Regions from separate parts of the Streptomyces sp. DS1-CR2 genome, predicted to be linked through region 2. Evidence: riboswitches for the same ligand, from Rfam matches in the RefSeq annotation. Region 2 holds a riboswitch; the other holds the start of a gene.
The links. A riboswitch is a leader RNA that binds a small molecule or an ion and turns the genes downstream of it on or off. The one in region 2 is predicted to bind cyclic di-AMP.
Positions count from the first base shown of each region.

Region 1: another riboswitch for cyclic di-AMP. It lies ahead of ACY0PA_RS03705 (transglycosylase SLT domain-containing protein); the one in region 2 lies ahead of ACY0PA_RS25715 (C40 family peptidase).

Region 1 covers NZ_CM147085.1:743,751-751,514, reverse strand. The annotation lists gene yicI (alpha-xylosidase) at 1-536, shown strand, start outside; gene ACY0PA_RS03720 (hypothetical protein) at 555-893, opposite strand; gene ACY0PA_RS03715 (hypothetical protein) at 890-1,153, opposite strand; partial or broken gene ACY0PA_RS03710 (glycoside hydrolase family 43 protein) at 1,217-2,694, opposite strand; gene ACY0PA_RS03705 (transglycosylase SLT domain-containing protein) at 2,962-3,702, opposite strand; cyclic di-AMP (ydaO/yuaA leader) riboswitch at 3,705-3,861, opposite strand; gene ACY0PA_RS03700 (flavodoxin family protein) at 5,295-6,032, opposite strand; gene ACY0PA_RS03695 (nuclear transport factor 2 family protein) at 6,442-6,687, opposite strand; gene ACY0PA_RS03690 (hypothetical protein) at 7,112-7,764, shown strand, end outside.
Region 2 covers NZ_CM147085.1:5,337,263-5,345,026, reverse strand. The annotation lists gene ACY0PA_RS25725 (M23 family metallopeptidase) at 1-751, shown strand, start outside; gene pcrA (DNA helicase PcrA) at 834-3,344, opposite strand; cyclic di-AMP (ydaO/yuaA leader) riboswitch at 3,612-3,761, shown strand; gene ACY0PA_RS25715 (C40 family peptidase) at 3,770-4,933, shown strand; gene ACY0PA_RS25710 (tellurite resistance/C4-dicarboxylate transporter family protein) at 4,961-5,908, shown strand; gene ACY0PA_RS25705 (hypothetical protein) at 5,934-6,287, opposite strand; gene ACY0PA_RS25700 (C40 family peptidase) at 6,580-7,650, shown strand; gene ACY0PA_RS25695 (hypothetical protein) at 7,683-7,764, shown strand, end outside.

The sequences.
Region 1 (7,764 bases), 4.6 Mb from region 2:
TCACCCTGCTCAAGCACCGCCTCATGCCGTACCTGTACGGGGCGGCGGTCGAGGCGCACCGCACGGGCGTCCCCGTGATGCGTCCGATGCTCCTCGACTTCCCGGACGACCCCACGTGCCGGGTCCTTGACCGCCAGTACATGCTCGGCCCCGACCTGCTCGTCGCGCCGGTGTTCTCGGCGGACGGCGACGTCGAGTTCTATCTGCCCGAGGGCACCTGGACACGGCTGGTGACAGGGGAGCGGGTCGAGGGCGGGCGCTGGCTGCGCGAGACCCACGGCTTCGACAGCCTGCCCCTGTTCGTCCGTCCCGGCGCGGTCGTGCCGCTCGGCGCGGACGACCGGCGCCCCGACGGCGACTGGACCGACGGCGTCACCCTGCTCGTCGCGCCGGGCGTGCTGGATGTGACCGTGACGGTGCCGGACCACGACGGGAGCCCCGCCGCCGCGTACCGGGTGCGCCGGGACGCGGACGACGGGGCGGTCACGGTGGAGGCGACTGGAACGGAACTCCCGTACGAAGTAAGGGAGTTGTAGCCTCCCCGGCGTGCATGGTCAGGAGACGGCGGTGCTCGTCACCGCGTCTCCTGACCGCGTCACCTGGTACGTGACGGTGGCGCCGCTCCAGAAATGGAAGGTGAGAGCCACCGGCACACCGTCCTTGAGGGAGTTCAGGAATTCGGCGGTGAGCCTGAGCGTTCCGCCGTCGTAGTCCGGGGCGAACGCCGTGCCGAACTGCTCGTACGAAGTCCAGTCGGCCGGACCCGCGTTGGTGCCGTCGGCGTATGTGGCCTCCATGGTCGCCAGGGAGTCGCCCCGGAACCGGGCGGGGGCCGCGAAGGAGCTGGTCGTCCCCGTCGCGCCCGCGAGGACCGGCGGGTCGTACGTCGTCACGTCGATCCGCCACGGCACCCCGGATGAGTGACCGGCGGGTTGCCCCAGGACGTCTCATCGGGGATGGCGTCGAGGGTGTTGCCCAGGTTCCAACTGGGCTGCATGGCGGCGACGGTGTCCATGGCGGAGGCGGTTGCGGCAGGAGCGGGGCGGGCGGCCGCCACGGCCCCGGTCTGGGCGGTGCCGACGGTGGCGAGTAAGGCCAGGAAGAGGCCCGCCATCCATCCGACGCGGCGTCGGCGGCTCCGTGCTTGTCTCATACAGGTCCCTTTCCGTGGCTGAGTTCGGTGGTTGAGTGCTGTGGTCTCGGTCAGCGGTCGGGTTCAGATGGTGAGCGGCTCGTAGCGGAACCAGTCGAAGTGGGCGGTACCGGTCGCGGCGTACAGGCCGATGACGCGGCCGGTGAACCCGCCGGCCACCTCGGTCGACAGGTAGCGGCCGTCGAGGGCCGCGAGGGCGGTGAACGTGCCGTCCGGCTCCTCGACGCCGAACGCGAGCGTGTCCGGGCCGGTGCGCGCGTCGCGCGGGCTGTCCGTGGGGGTCACGTCGACGCCGAGCACGAGCGGCCCTTCGGCCGTCGCCCGGGACGTGGAGGCCACCACGGTGCGCAGCGGTCCGACACGGGCGATCACCCGTACTTCTGCGGCGTCGGCCTCGATCTCGTAGTGGTGCCGCTCGTCGAGCCGGACCGCGAGCCGCCGGTGCCGTCCGCCGGGTCGAGGTGGGCGCGGACGCGGCAGGAGAGGTGCTGCTGCCGGTGGCCGACGAAGGTGACGTCGGCGGCGTCGGGGCCGCCCCCGAGGGCGTGCAGTGTCAGGCGGCCCGGCCGTTCCTTCGTGGTGCAGTGCCGCGGGGAGCGGTGGCGGAGTGAGATCCATGAGGGCTGCAGTTCGGCGTCGTCGAAGTCGTCCGTGAAGGGTTCGGCGGAGGCGGGCGCGGGCCCGGCCGTCGCGGGCGGGCCGACGACCGGCCAGCCGTTTTCCCAGGTCACCGGCGCGAGGAAGGTCTCGCGGCCGAGCACGTGCCAGCCGGGGGTGCCGCCGCGCGGCCGCACCCCGAGGAACACCATCCACCACGTGCCGTCGGCTGCCTGCACCAGATCGGCGTGCCCGGTGTTCTGGACGGGTTCGTCGGTGCTGCGGTGGGTCAGGACCGGATTGGCCGGACAAGGTTCGAAGGGGCCGGTGGGCGCGGGGCCGCGGGCCACGGAGACGGCATGCCCGCGCTCGGTGCCGCCCTCGGCGATCAGCAGGTACCAGTAGTCACCTACGTGGTACAGGTGCGGCGCCTCCGGGGCCTTGGCGCCCGGTGTGCCGGACCACAGCGGGCGCGGCTCGCCGAACGTCTCGCCGGTGTACGGGTCGATACGGACCTGGGAGATCCCGGCGACCGTGACCCAGCACGCGCCGTCCTCGTCCCAGGCGAGATCCGGATCGATGCCCGGTACGCCGGGCAGCGGGACCGGGTCCGACCAGCGGCCCGCCGGGTCGGTCGCGGAGACGAGCAGATTGCCGCCGCCCAGGCTCACATTGGTGACGACCAGCCAGAAGCGGCCGTCGTGGTGGCGCAGTGTCGGCGCGTAGATCCCGGCGGAGGAGGGTGTGTCCCAGGGCAGCCGCAACTGGCCGGGCCGGTCGAGGACGTTGCCGATCTGCCGCCAGTGCACCAGGTCGCGACTGTGGAAGAGCGGCACCCCGGGGACGTACTCGAAGCTCGAGCACGCGAGGTAGTAGTCGTCGCCGACGCGGCAGACGCTGGGGTCCGGGTGGAACCCGGGGATGACCGGGTGTGGGTCTGCCATGCTGTCTCTCTCCGTGATGTCGAAGCGCTTCGATTCGCGGGGAGGATATGCACCGGGGTGATGGCGCGCAAGGGGTTGGACAGGACGCAAAATGGCCCTGAAGTCCCTTCATGCTTACGGGACTTCAGGGCCATGGCATCATCGATGCGCTTCAACTGGCAGTCGTCGGGCTTCCGTTCGGGCCCAGGAGGTCCTCCTTGTAAGGCACGCAAGCGCGCAAGCGTGGTCTGCCTGCGACGACTGCGAGCCTCATGGTGGAACCGGCTGTCAGTACGCGCCGTTCACGTTGTCGATCGAGCCGTACTTGTCGGCCGCGTAGTTGCAGGCGGCGGTGATGTTGGCGACCGGGTCGTAGCTGTTCATCGACGTGCCGGGCACGTGGTACGCGGTGAACGTGGGGTCGATGACCTGCAGGAGCCCCTTGGACGGGGTTCCTGCGACAGCGTTGGAGTCCCAGTTGTTGATGGCCAGCGGGTTGCCGGAGGACTCGCGCATGATGTTGCGGTGGATGCCCTCGTAGGAGCCGGGAATGTTGTGCTTGGCCATGATGTCGAGCGACTCCTTGATCCAGCCGTCGAGGTCGTTCGTGTAGGACTTCTTCGCCGGGGCGGCGGCGAGCGTGGTCCGGTTCTCGGAGCGGTCGGCCCGCTCGGCGGACGCCCTGGTGGCTGCGGGCTTGGCCGGGCTCTTCTTGCCGAGCGTGAGCTTGACACCGGGGTGGATCAGCCCCGGGTTGTCACCGAGGGCGGCTCGGTTGTCCTGGTACAGCTTCTTCCAGCCGCCGCTCAGAGAGTGCTCTCGGGCGATCTTGACGAGGGAGTCGCCCGCGGCGACGACGTACGTCGTGGGGGCCGCGGCGCTCTTTGCGGCCGGGGCGGCCTGCGCTGCGCCGGCGCTGGTCGCGCCGAGCACCGGGAGAGCGAGCACAGCTGCGCCCGTGCCTGCGGCGGCGATTCCCCGGGTGAACGAGATGGACTTGGGGCGGCGGTGCTTTCCCTTTGAGGGCATGTCGTGTTCCTCTCCGTCGCCTGCGAGGTGAGCTGTCGGGTTCGGACGGGAGATGTCCGGTCGCACTGCGAATGCGACTTCACCCCGAGCCGTTCCGGAAACCAGATCGGCGGCTTACCTGGGTCCCCCGCTCCTGCCGTGCGTAACCGAGTGGATGGGAGGGAATCCGGATAGCGGCAGGATTCGGCGTTCCATCCGGATTGACGGCGACATTAGGCGAGAAGGAGCCGACAGAACAAGACCAGAATTCCGAGAACGGAATGTGAGATCCCTGCCTCGGGCGACCAGAACCCGCCGCTCTCTTTGATCGAAAAGCCCAACCCGCTTTGCGTAGAAGGGAAGTGGGTTCAGCAGAGCTCGGGGCCCGCGTCCGGCCGTGTGACACGGTTCACTGAATGCCGATGCGGGTTGGAATGACGGTCGACGGTGTATCAGAGTGCGATATTTCGCATCAATACCTCGTGATAGAGGCAGAGCTTCGCTTACACCGCTAATAATGCGAAAGGGCAACTTCTCACGCAAAGACGGACATAGCGTCGTGTCGCTTTTGGTACTGTATGCGGCATATCGCCATTAATGCTGGCGCGGTCGCGCGGACCGACGGACGTCCCCGCTGCACGGTTCATGAGCGGGTGCCGATCGGGATGGCGCCTGAGTGTGGCCTTGTGCGGTTTGGCTCAGGGATCGACTGAGGTGAGGTCGACGGGCTCCATCATCGGAGTGCCCTTCCCGCCGGCCCGCCGGCCCGCTGGCCTGCTGGCCTCCCGGGATACCCGGGGGCGGGACAGGTGAGGGCTCCGATGCTGCCCCCGGAGATCTTGCCGGCTCAGGATGCGCGTGAGCTCAGAAGACGGTCTGCATGTGATGGGGATTCAGTTGCCGATCGTCACTGGTATGCCAGTGAAGGTCCCCGGCCTGGACCGGGAGGAGGCTGCTGAAATCCTCTGCCGACTCCGGTTTTCCGGGCAGGTATCTCTCTGCGTGGGAGGCCTGGTTAATCCCGGGCCTCAGTGGTCGACTGGACGAGGGACGGGAACTCCGCACGCACCTGCGTCAGGGCGGACACGAACCGAAGGTCCGCCGCGAAGAAGCGCAGGAATAGGGGCAGTTACTCGGCCGCATGGAACATGACGGCAATGCCGGAGTTGCGGCGCCGGTGCAGACAGAGCGGGAACTCGGCTGGGCGCGCGACTAAAGGCTGTTCCGACATGATCCGCGAGTTCGTGAGGTCCGGTCGTCTGTCGCTGGGCGGGTGCTCTATTCGGCAAGGCCGAGGTCGTGCAGTGAGCAGGGCGCGGTGTACGCCTTTTCCTTTGATTCGCCAGTCACGCGAGCGGGATATTTCAGCCCTACATCCGAGCGAAGGCGTGCTGGACGCGAGCGCGAACGCGCTTATGGGAGCGGCTCGTTCCTGCTTCCCGGCAGGAAACGCCGCGTTGTGGTGAGCCGTGGGACGGGCCGCTTCCTCGGCTCTGGTTGTGCGGTGGGCTGACGGGACGCGGGCGGCTGGTGCCGGGGTGTGCGGGCGTTCGCGGCGTGCGCGGCATCTGACCGTCGCCAGGGCGGGATGGTCCGTTTCCCTGCGGGTGCCGCTACCGGTGTTCCGGGTTTTCGTAGTCGTGGCGGCAGCCGGCGTCCCAGGCGGTGCGCTGGTTGCCGTAGGCGGGGATGCCACCGAGATCTTTCAATGCCCGGGCCAGGTGCAGCAGGTTCCAGGTCATGAAGGTGGTGTTGCGGTTGGTGAAGTCGTTTTCGGGGCCGCCGGAACCCGGGTCGAGGTAGGAGGGGCCGGGGCCGGCCTCACCGATCCATCCGGCGTCGGCCTGGGGAGGGATGGTGTAACCCAGGTGTTGCAGGCTGTAGAGGACATTCATCGCGCAGTGTTTGACACCGTCCTCATTGCCGGTGATCAGGCAGCCGCCGACGCGGCCGTAATAGGCGTACTGTCCTGCGTCGTTGAGAAGACTGGAACAGGCGTAGAGGCGTTCGATCACCCGCTTCGTCACGGAGCTGTTGTCGCCCAGCCAGATCGGGCCGGCCAGCACGAGGATGTCGGCGGCCATGACCTGACGGTAGAGGTCCGGCCAGGTGTCGGTCTCCCAGCTGTGCTCCGTCATGTCGGGCCACACGCCCGTGGCGATGTCGTGGTCGACGGCCCGGACGACGTCGACGTGAACTCCCTGGGCTTCCATGATGGCGGTGCTGCGGTCGATCAGGCCCTGGGTGTTGCTCGTCTCCGGCGAGCGTTTGAGAGTGCAGTTGAAGACCAGCGCCCGCAGGTCGTCGTACCGGGCCGGAGGTGCGTCGGTGGCGGGTGACGAAGCGGTCATACGGTCCTCCCAGAGCTCTGTCGCCACCTGGTGCGCGGTGACTTGTCCACTTTGCCCAGCGTGGGGCCCGGCTGACGGCAGCCGCCACAGCGGAGCCTCCGAATGGCCCTGGTGGTCTGCACATGCGGTCGGAGTACATGTCCCCTCCGGCTCGTCGCCGAGCGGAAAGCTGGGGGTGGGGAGGTGCGGCGAATGGACGTCGAGCTCGGGCTCAAGCAGCTCGTGCGCGCGGGCCCGACGGCGCTGCGTCTCGGGCCACTCCTTCAGGACCTCTCGGCGCCGTCGTCGCCCCGCTCGGTGAGGACGATCCTGGTCTCCGGCATGCCGCTTAGACATGCTCCTCGGCTGGAGCCTGAGGATTCTGGTGGAGCCTGAGGATTCTGGCCGTCCCGTGCTGGTCGAGGTGCAGCTACGTGGTACGGCTTCCGGTACGCCGCAGGCCCTCCGCCCAGTAGGCGCGGAGCGCGTCCTTGCCGCGAATGACCCCGTCATTGCCGAGCAGTTGAGCGGCCACCGGCGACCGGAACGTCACGTCGTCAGCGAAGTGCGACAGCAGAGCATCCAAGTCGTGATCGACATGCGGGGCCCAACTGCCCGGCGGTGGACCGCCTGCGGCAATGATTGATTCTGCTTGGAGTCGCACGTTTACGAGCATGTATTGACACTCCTCGGTTGGGGCGCCATAGTCTTCCGCAGGCAATTGGGCTGCAGAGTTTTGACGAACGAAGAACGTGCCTACTGGTGCGGCACTGCGCCGCAATGCCCCTTCGGGGGCAAGTAACAGCACCCTGCGCGGGGATCGATTTTGTCAGGTGCATGCCGATGCCTGGTCGGTGGTGGCCTTCCCCTCGCTCCACGTCGATGGGAGAGAAGTCGGCACTGGGGCACCAGTGCCCGGAATACGCGTAGAACCGGGAAAAGGGGTGAGCGTCGGCCCAGGAGCTGGGGCGACAGAGCCACCTCAGTCGTGCCGCGGACACCGCGGAGCAGTCGTTACCGCCTGCAGCACTCATGCGAGAGGGCGGTGCCCAGACGTTCACCGGCCTGCTCACCTTCAACACCCCCTTGAGGAGCATCAGATGAAACGAGCGTTGACACGCATTGCGGTAGCAGCCCTCGCCGCACTCGTCCCGTTCATCGCGGCACCTGGCGCACAGGCGCAGACCTTCGGCGGGAACGAACTACTGTCGTGGACGGTAAGCGGGGCTCCCAGTGGGGGACTGACATCCCTCAACTTCCCGATCACCGTGAACACCGGCACCGCCCATGTATCCGGGACCTACTTCGCGATGCAGTACGGGTTCACCGGACAGAGCGACATCGGGTACGCAGGACTGCAGCCGCGGCCGGATGCGAACGGGCACCAGCGCCTGCGTGGGGTGTTCTCCTCCTTCATCAGCGGCACGACAAGCACCCACGCCAACTGCTCGGACGGGGCTGACGGCGGCGCCGGCGTCAGCTGCGGAGTGGACTTCGACGCCGTGTACGGCCACACCTTCCGCGTCGAGATCGCCCGGGTCGGCACGGACACCTGGTCCGGCACCGTCGTCGACACCAACAACGGACAGCGGATCCCCGTCGGCACCTACAAGCTGCCCGCCGGCTCCGGCAACCTGAAGGCTACCCAGGCGGGTTTTATCGAGTACTACAACGTGCCCAGCTGTGACCAGCAGCCGCGGTACGACGTCACGTTCGGCGGACCGACCTCCGGATCCCTGTCCGGTTCAACCAA
Region 2 (7,764 bases):
GGCCCAGCGCGCCCGCTCCCGCCGCCGCTCCCCCGCCAAGCGCTCCGCGCTGCTCACCGTCGCGGTGCCCTCGGTGTGCGTGATGGGTGTCGCGGGAGTAGCCGCGGCCTCCGTCGGCGGGCTCGGCGGCGACGCCGGCAAGGACACGACGGCGGCCTCGGCACCGGACGCGACCGCCGTGAAGCCCTCCGTCGCCAACAACAAGCTCGACACCCAGCTCGCGGACCTCTCCGCGGACGCCGGCGACTTCGCCGACCGGGCGAGCCGCACCCAGGAACGTATCGACCTCAGGGCCAAGCAGCAGGCCGAGCGGAAGCAGGCGGCGGAGGAAGCGGCGCGCAAGGAGCGGCTGCGGCCCAAGTTCGTCCTCCCGGTCAAGCAGCGCGGGCTGAGCGCGTATTACGGGCAGGCCGGTATCAACTGGATGTCCGTACACACCGGCATCGACTTCCCCGTCTCGTACGGGACCCCGGTGATGGCCGCGACCGACGGCACCATCCGCACACAGTGGAACAGCGCGTACGGGAACATGGCGATCCTGACGGCGAAGGACGGCACGGAGACCTGGTACTGCCACCTCTCCAGCCACGCCGTCATGAGCGGACCGGTCAAGGCCGGCGACCTCATCGCGCACTCCGGGAACTCCGGCAACTCCACCGGTCCGCACCTGCACTTCGAGGTGCGTCCCGGCGGCGGCTCGGCCGTCGACCCGCTCCCGTGGCTCCGCAGCCACGGGCTCGACCCGACGTAGCAGGGCCGAGCCTCCCGGCGGCAGCCTCCTGCAGTTTCCCCACAGGCCTACAGAGCTACAGCTTTTCCACCGGCCTACAGAGCTACAGCTTCTCCACCGGCGCGTACCGCAGCAGCAGGCGCTTCGGCTTGGGCTCTCCGAAGTCGACGGTCGCCTCCGCGTTCGCCCCTGTGCCCTTGACTCCGACGACCGTGCCGAGGCCGAACTGGTCGTGCGTGACCCGGTCTCCCACGGAGAGCGCGACGACCGGCTTCTCCGTCGCCCGGCGCGTGGCGAACGCCGGTGTCGAGCGTGAGCGCGACGACGAGAGGGACGCGGCGATCCCGCTCGTCGGACCCGCCGACTTGGCGGGCGCCATGGCGCCGGTCCGCTTCCACTCCAGATGCGTGTCCGGGATCTCCTCCAGGAAGCGCGACGGCGGGTTGTACGAGGGCTGGCCCCAGGCGCTGCGCAGGGTGGAGCGCGTCAGATACAGGCGCTCACGCGCGCGCGTGATGCCGACGTAGGCGAGGCGGCGCTCCTCCTCCAGCTCCTTGACCTGGCCGAGGGAGCGCATGTGCGGGAAGACGCCGTCCTCCATGCCGGTCAGGAAGACGACCGGGAACTCGAGGCCCTTGGCCGTGTGCAGGGTCATCAGCGTGATGACGCCGGAGCCGTCGTCCTCCTCGTCCGGGATCTGGTCGGAGTCGGCGACGAGCGCGACCCGCTCCAGGAACTCGGAGAGCGTACCGACGCTCGCCTCGCCCGCACCCTCGGCCGCGCCTTCCGCCGTCGCGCTCTCCTGCTCGAACTCCAGGGCCACGGCCGCGAGTTCCTGAAGGTTCTCGATGCGCGTCTCGTCCTGCGGGTCCGTCGACGACTGCAACTCGGCCAGGTAGCCGGTCCGTTCGAGCACGGCCTCCAGGACCGTGGCCGGGCCCGCGCCCGACTCGACGATCGTGCGGAGGTCCTCCATCAGCGTGTTGAACCGCTTCACCGCGTTCGTCGAGCGGGCCGCCATGCCGTACGCCTCGTCGACGCGGCGCAGCGCCTGTGGGAAGGAGATCTTCTCGCGCTGGGAAAGCGCGTCGATCATCGCTTCGGCACGGTCGCCGATGCCGCGCTTGGGCACATTGAGAATGCGGCGCAGGGGGACGGAGTCCTCGGGGTTGGCGAGCACCCGCAGATAGGCCAGGACGTCCCTGACCTCCTTGCGCTCGTAGAAGCGGACTCCGCCGACGACCTTGTAGGGCAGGCCGACGCGGATGAAGATCTCTTCGAAGACACGGGACTGCGCGTTCGTCCGGTAGAAGATGGCGACGTCGCCGGCCTTCGCGTCGCGCGCGTCCGTGAGCCGGTCGATCTCGTCGGCGACGAACTGCGCCTCGTCGTGCTCGGTGTCCGCGACGTAGCCGGTGATCTGCGCGCCCGCGCCCGCATTCGTCCACAGGTTCTTGGGGCGGCGGGATTCGTTGCGCTCGATGACCGCGTTGGCCGCGGAGAGGATGGTCTGCGTCGAGCGGTAGTTCTGCTCCAGCAGGATCGTTGTCGCGTCGGGGTAGTCCTCCTCGAACTGGAGGATGTTCCGGATGGTGGCTCCGCGGAACGCGTAGATCGACTGATCGGCGTCACCCACGACGCACAGCTCGGCCGGCGGGAGGTCGTCCGCGCGAGGCGGCTCGTCCTCCCCGCGGCCGCTGTCGGCCGACCCCACCAGCTCCCTGACCAGCGCGTACTGCGCGTGGTTCGTGTCCTGGTACTCGTCGACCAGGACGTGGCGGAAGCGGCGGCGGTAGTGCTCGGCGACGTCCGGGAAGGCGCGCAGGAGATGCACCGTCGTCATGATCAGGTCGTCGAAGTCCAGAGCGTTCGCCTCGCGGAGGCGGGACTGGTACATCGCGTAGGCCTGGGCGAGGGTCTTCTCGAAGCCGTCGGCGGCCTGAGCTGCGAAGTCCTCCTCGTCGATCAGCTCGTTCTTCAGGTTCGAGATCTTGGCGCTGAAGGACTTCGGCGGGAACTTCTTCGGGTCCAGGTCGAGGTCACGGCAGACCAGGGCCATGAGTCGCTTGGAGTCGGCGGCGTCGTAGATCGAGAACGACGACGTGAAGCCGAGCTTCTTCGACTCGCGGCGCAGGATGCGGACGCAGGCGCTGTGGAACGTCGACACCCACATCGCGTTCGCCCGCGGGCCGACGAGGGACTCGACGCGCTCCTTCATCTCGCCCGCGGCCTTGTTCGTGAACGTGATCGCGAGGATCTGGCCGGGGTGCACACCGCGCTCGCCGAGGAGGTACGCGATGCGGTGCGTGAGCACACGGGTCTTGCCGGACCCCGCGCCCGCCACGATGAGCAGCGGGGAGCCGCCGTGGACGACGGCCGCCTTCTGGTTCTCGTTCAGCCCGTCGAGGAGCGCCGCCGGGTCGAGCGCCGGGCGTGGGGCGCCGTCCCGGTAGTACTCGTCCCTGGCCGGGGGCACGTCGAACTTCCCGTCGAACAGGTCGTCCGGAACGTGCTCCGGAGCCGTGTCGTCCTCGGGCGGCGGCGGGGCATGCTCCTCACTGGCCTTCGAAGCCGTGAGGTCCGCCAGGAAGCTGTCGTCAAAGAGGCTGCTCATCGCTCTACGAGTCTAGGCCGCCCCACTGACACCCACGGCCGTCCCGGAAACTTCCCCCGACTTCGCGGCCCCAGCCACCTCTTGTAGCGCAGTAATTACCCCCAGTGAGGATTACCGGAGGTCGCGAACAAGATTGCCGAAGGTCACGAAAATGTATCGGGCATATCGAACATCAACCTTCACAGCAGCCACACGAGTTGGCTACCGTGCTCCGCGGGCCGCCCGTCCCCCCGCCGGCAACCGCGCCGCGAGCGGGTCGCCCCCGCTGAGTTCAGTACGCCGAGAGGCATGGAACCGGGGACCCACGACCTTTGGGGTGAATCGGCCGACGACCCGTCAGGGCACGGCCGTAGGGCAGCCTTCCGAATCTCCGCCCGAACCCGACAGCTAACCCGGTAGGCGGTCATGGGAAGGAGACGCGACCCTTGGCGTCGCACCGCAAGCCGCGCACCAGAACAGCCGGCCCCCGCACGGCCCCCGTCGTCGGCATCACCACGGCGGCCCTCACCTCCATCGCCCTGCTCTCGCAGACCGCGAACGCCGCCCCCTCCGCGCCGCCGAAGCCGAGCCTGGAAGAGGTCCAGAAGAAGGTCGACACCCTCTACCACCAGGCGGGCGTGGCCACGGAGAAGTACAACGCGGCCAAGGAGCGCACCACCAAGCAGCAGAAGCGCGTCGGCGACCTGCTCGACGACGTCGCGCAGCGCACCGAGAAGCTCAACAAGGCCCGCCAGGAGCTCGGCACCTTCGCCGCGGCCCAGTACCGCACGGGCGCCGTCTCCGACACCGCGACGCTGCTCCTCGCCGACGACGCGCAGGACTACTTCGACCAGGACCAGCTGATGAGCCGGCTCACGAGCCGCCAGAAGAAGGCCGTCGACGACTACCAGACCGAGCAGGCCGCCACCACGAAGAAGCGCACGGAGGCGGCCAAGAGCCTGGAGACGCTGACCACTTCGCAGGCCACGCTCAAGAGCACGAAGAGGGACGTCCAGCAGAAGCTCGGTGACGCCCGCGAACTCCTGTCGAAGCTGACCGCCGAGGAGAAGGCGCGGCTCGCGGCGATCGAGAAGAAGAAGCAGGAGGCCGCCAGGAAGAAGGCGGAGGAGCTGGCTCGTCAGCAGGCCGAGGCGGAGGCCAAGCGCAAGGCGGCCGAGGAGGCGCGCCAGCAGGAGAACCCGGGCACCGGCACCGGTTCGGGTACGGGTACGGGCTCCGGGGGCACCAGCGGCGGTTACGCCACCAAGGCCGCGAAGGTCATCGACTTCGCCGAGTCACAGATGGGCAAGCCGTACGTGTGGGGCGCCACGGGCCCGGACTCGTACGACTGCTCGGGCCTCACGCAGGCCGCGTGGAAGGCGGCCGGCATCACGCTGCCGCGCACGACCTGGGACCAGGTCAAGGTCGGCACGACCGTCACCACGGCCAACGCCCAGCCCGGTGACCTGGTTTTCTTCTACGACGACATCAGCCACGTCGGCATCTACATAGGCGACGGCAAGATGATCCACGCGCCGAAGCCGGGCGCGAACGTCCGCGTCGAGTCGATCTACTACATGCCGATCCACAGCGTGGTGCGCCCGGCCTGACCGCCTTCGTGGGGTTACGTTCGGGCGGTGCGCGGCCCGAACGCAACCCCACGTCCCGGACCCACGTGGTCCCAGCTCCCGCCGGCCGCCGGCGCCGCCGTCATGGCCACCGGCATCATCTCGGTCGGCCTGCGACTGACCGGTTACTCGGTGCTGAGCGGCATCATGCTGGTGCTCGCCGCCGCCCTCTGGCTCGTCCTCGCGGCGGACTTCGCGAAACGACTGGTGCGGGAGCGCGACCGCTGGGAATCCGAAGCGGACACCCCGGCCGCGCTCACCGCGGTCGCGGCGACGGCCGTCCTCGGCACCCGGATCTCCATGTTCGGCTGGCAGACCCTGGCCGAGGCGCTCCTCGCCTTGTCCGCGCTCGTCTGGCCGGTGCTCCTGATCAACGTCGCACGGCACTGGAAGCCGCGGATGCCGGGGGCCGTGTTCCTCGGCTGTGTCGCGACGCAGGGCCTCGTCGTCCTGGCGGCGACGCTCGCGCCCGCGGTCGGCGCGCACTGGCTCGCGTTCACCGGGATGGTGCTCTTCTGGGGCGGGATCATCCTGTACTGCTTCGCGCTGCTCCACTTCGACCTGCGCGAGGTGGCCTCCGGCGCCGGGGACCACTGGGTCGCGGGCGGCGCGCTCGCCATCTCCGCACTCGCCGCGTCGAAGCTCGTCGCGACGGGTCTGTGGAACAGGGACGACACAGACGTCCTGCGCACCATGAGCTTCCTGCTGCTCGCGCTCGATGTGACCTGGTACATCGTGCTGGCGCTGGCGGAGGTGCGGTGGTCCAGGCCACGTTACGACGTGCGGCGCTGGTCGACGGTCTTCCCGATGGGAATGACGGCGGCGGCGGCACTGTCCGTGAGCGCCGCCGCCGATGTGCCCTGGCTCAAGGGGCCGGGGCAAGTACTGGTGTGGATCGCGGTGGCCGCGTGGCTCGCCACCCTGTTCGGGACGTTCAGGTCCCGAACACCCGCCTGACTCAGATCTGGACGACCGTGACGGCTCAGGTCCAGAGGACCGCGATGAAGATGTTCGCGGTGGTCAGGAGGCCGACGAGGCCGAACAGCCCCTTGTCCACCTTCTCGTCGTCCCGCTTCACGTACACGAGGCCGAGGATCACGATCAGCAGCGCGAGCTTCACGCCGATCTTGATGTTGTTGACGGTGTTGTCGTCCGCCTGGTTCAGGCCCACCAGGACGACACCCGTGACCAGCATGGTCAGCGCGCCGTGCAGCATCGCCGGGACGAACCGGGCCGTTCCCTTGCCCATCGCCTTCATCTGGGTGAGGAACCCACCGAGGAGCGAGGCGATGCCGATGATGTGCAGGCCGACGAAGAGGTGGATGAGTACGTCCATGACCGGCGAGCCTAGCCGGGGCCTCACTGCCTCCTTGAACCGGCCCGCACCGGTCCCGCGCCGGTCACATACGGTCACACCCAGAACACAAGGACCAGTTGCGGACAATCCATCACCAACCCGTGACGGCCAGGTTTAGCGTCCTTCCTCAGGTGACCGGCTTCCCACCCCCGCCCCGCTCACGGGCGCAGTCGGGCACCTACCGCCGAGAAAGGTCCGGCGGCGGCCCGCTTCCCCTGTGCGGGCCGCCGCCGGACGCGTAAGCAGTACGTACCGGAAGGACGTGCCCCTCGTGTCGGCAGCGCACCGCAAGCCCCGACAGCGCTCGCTCACCGGCCCCACGGCCCGCACCGCGGCGACCCTCGCTCTCGCCTCCGCGGCGACCGCCACCGCCCTGGACGGCGCGGCGCACGCGGATCCCCGGCTCACCCCGAGCCAGGTGAAGGCGAAGGTCGACCAGCTCTACCAGCAGGCCGAGAAGGCCACCGAGAAGTACAACGGCGCCAAGGAGAAGGCGGACAAGGCCGAGAAGAAGCTCGGCTCCCTGCGGGACGAGGCGGCCCGCAGGACGGACCGGCTCAACACCCAGCGCGAGGCGCTCGGTTCGGCCGCCGCCGCGCAGTACCGCACCGGCGCCCTCGACCCGGCGGTCCAGCTCGTCCTGTCCTCCGACCCCGCCCGGTACCTCGACAACGCGGCGCTCGCCGACCGGCTCGGCACCCGGCAGGCCTCCGCGGTCGGGCGCGTGCAGCGCGAACTCCGGCAGATCGACCAGCTGCGCTCCGAGGCCGACGGCCGGCTCGCCGAGCTGCGCAAGCGGCAGGGCGAGCTGAAGAAGCAGAAGAAGACGGTCACCGGGAAGCTGGCCGAGGCGAAGCGTCTGCTCGGCCAGTTGCCTGCGGCCGAGCGCACCGGCGTCGGGGCAGGCGCCGGCGACAGCGGCGCGGCCGGCCGCGCCTCCCGCTCGGACTCCTCCCGCGAGGTGCCGTCCGGCGCCCTGCCCAAGGCCCCGGACTCCCGCACGGCGGCGGCCATCGCCTACGCCTACAGCGCCCTCGGCAGCCCCTATGTGTGGGGCGCCACGGGCCCGAACGCCTTCGACTGCTCCGGCCTCACCCAGGCCGCGTACCGCTCGGCGGGCATCTCCCTGCCGCGCACCACGTACTCCCAGATCAACGCGGGCCCTCGCATCCCACGCTCCCAACTGCAGCCGGGCGACCTGGTGTTCTTCTACTCGGGCATCAGCCACGTCGGTCTCTACATCGGCGACGGCAAGATGATCCACGCCCCGAACCCGAGCGCCCCGGTCCGCATCGCCCCGATCGACGAGATACCGTTCGCGGGGGCTACGCGGGTGGCGTGAGCCGGTGCGATGCTGCCGGTAATGTCAGGCTCATGCCTAGCCGTGCGCTGCCGCCGCCTGCGCCCCCTGCCCATCTCCGTACGTGGCCGGACCACCAGACGCTGCTCACCGACC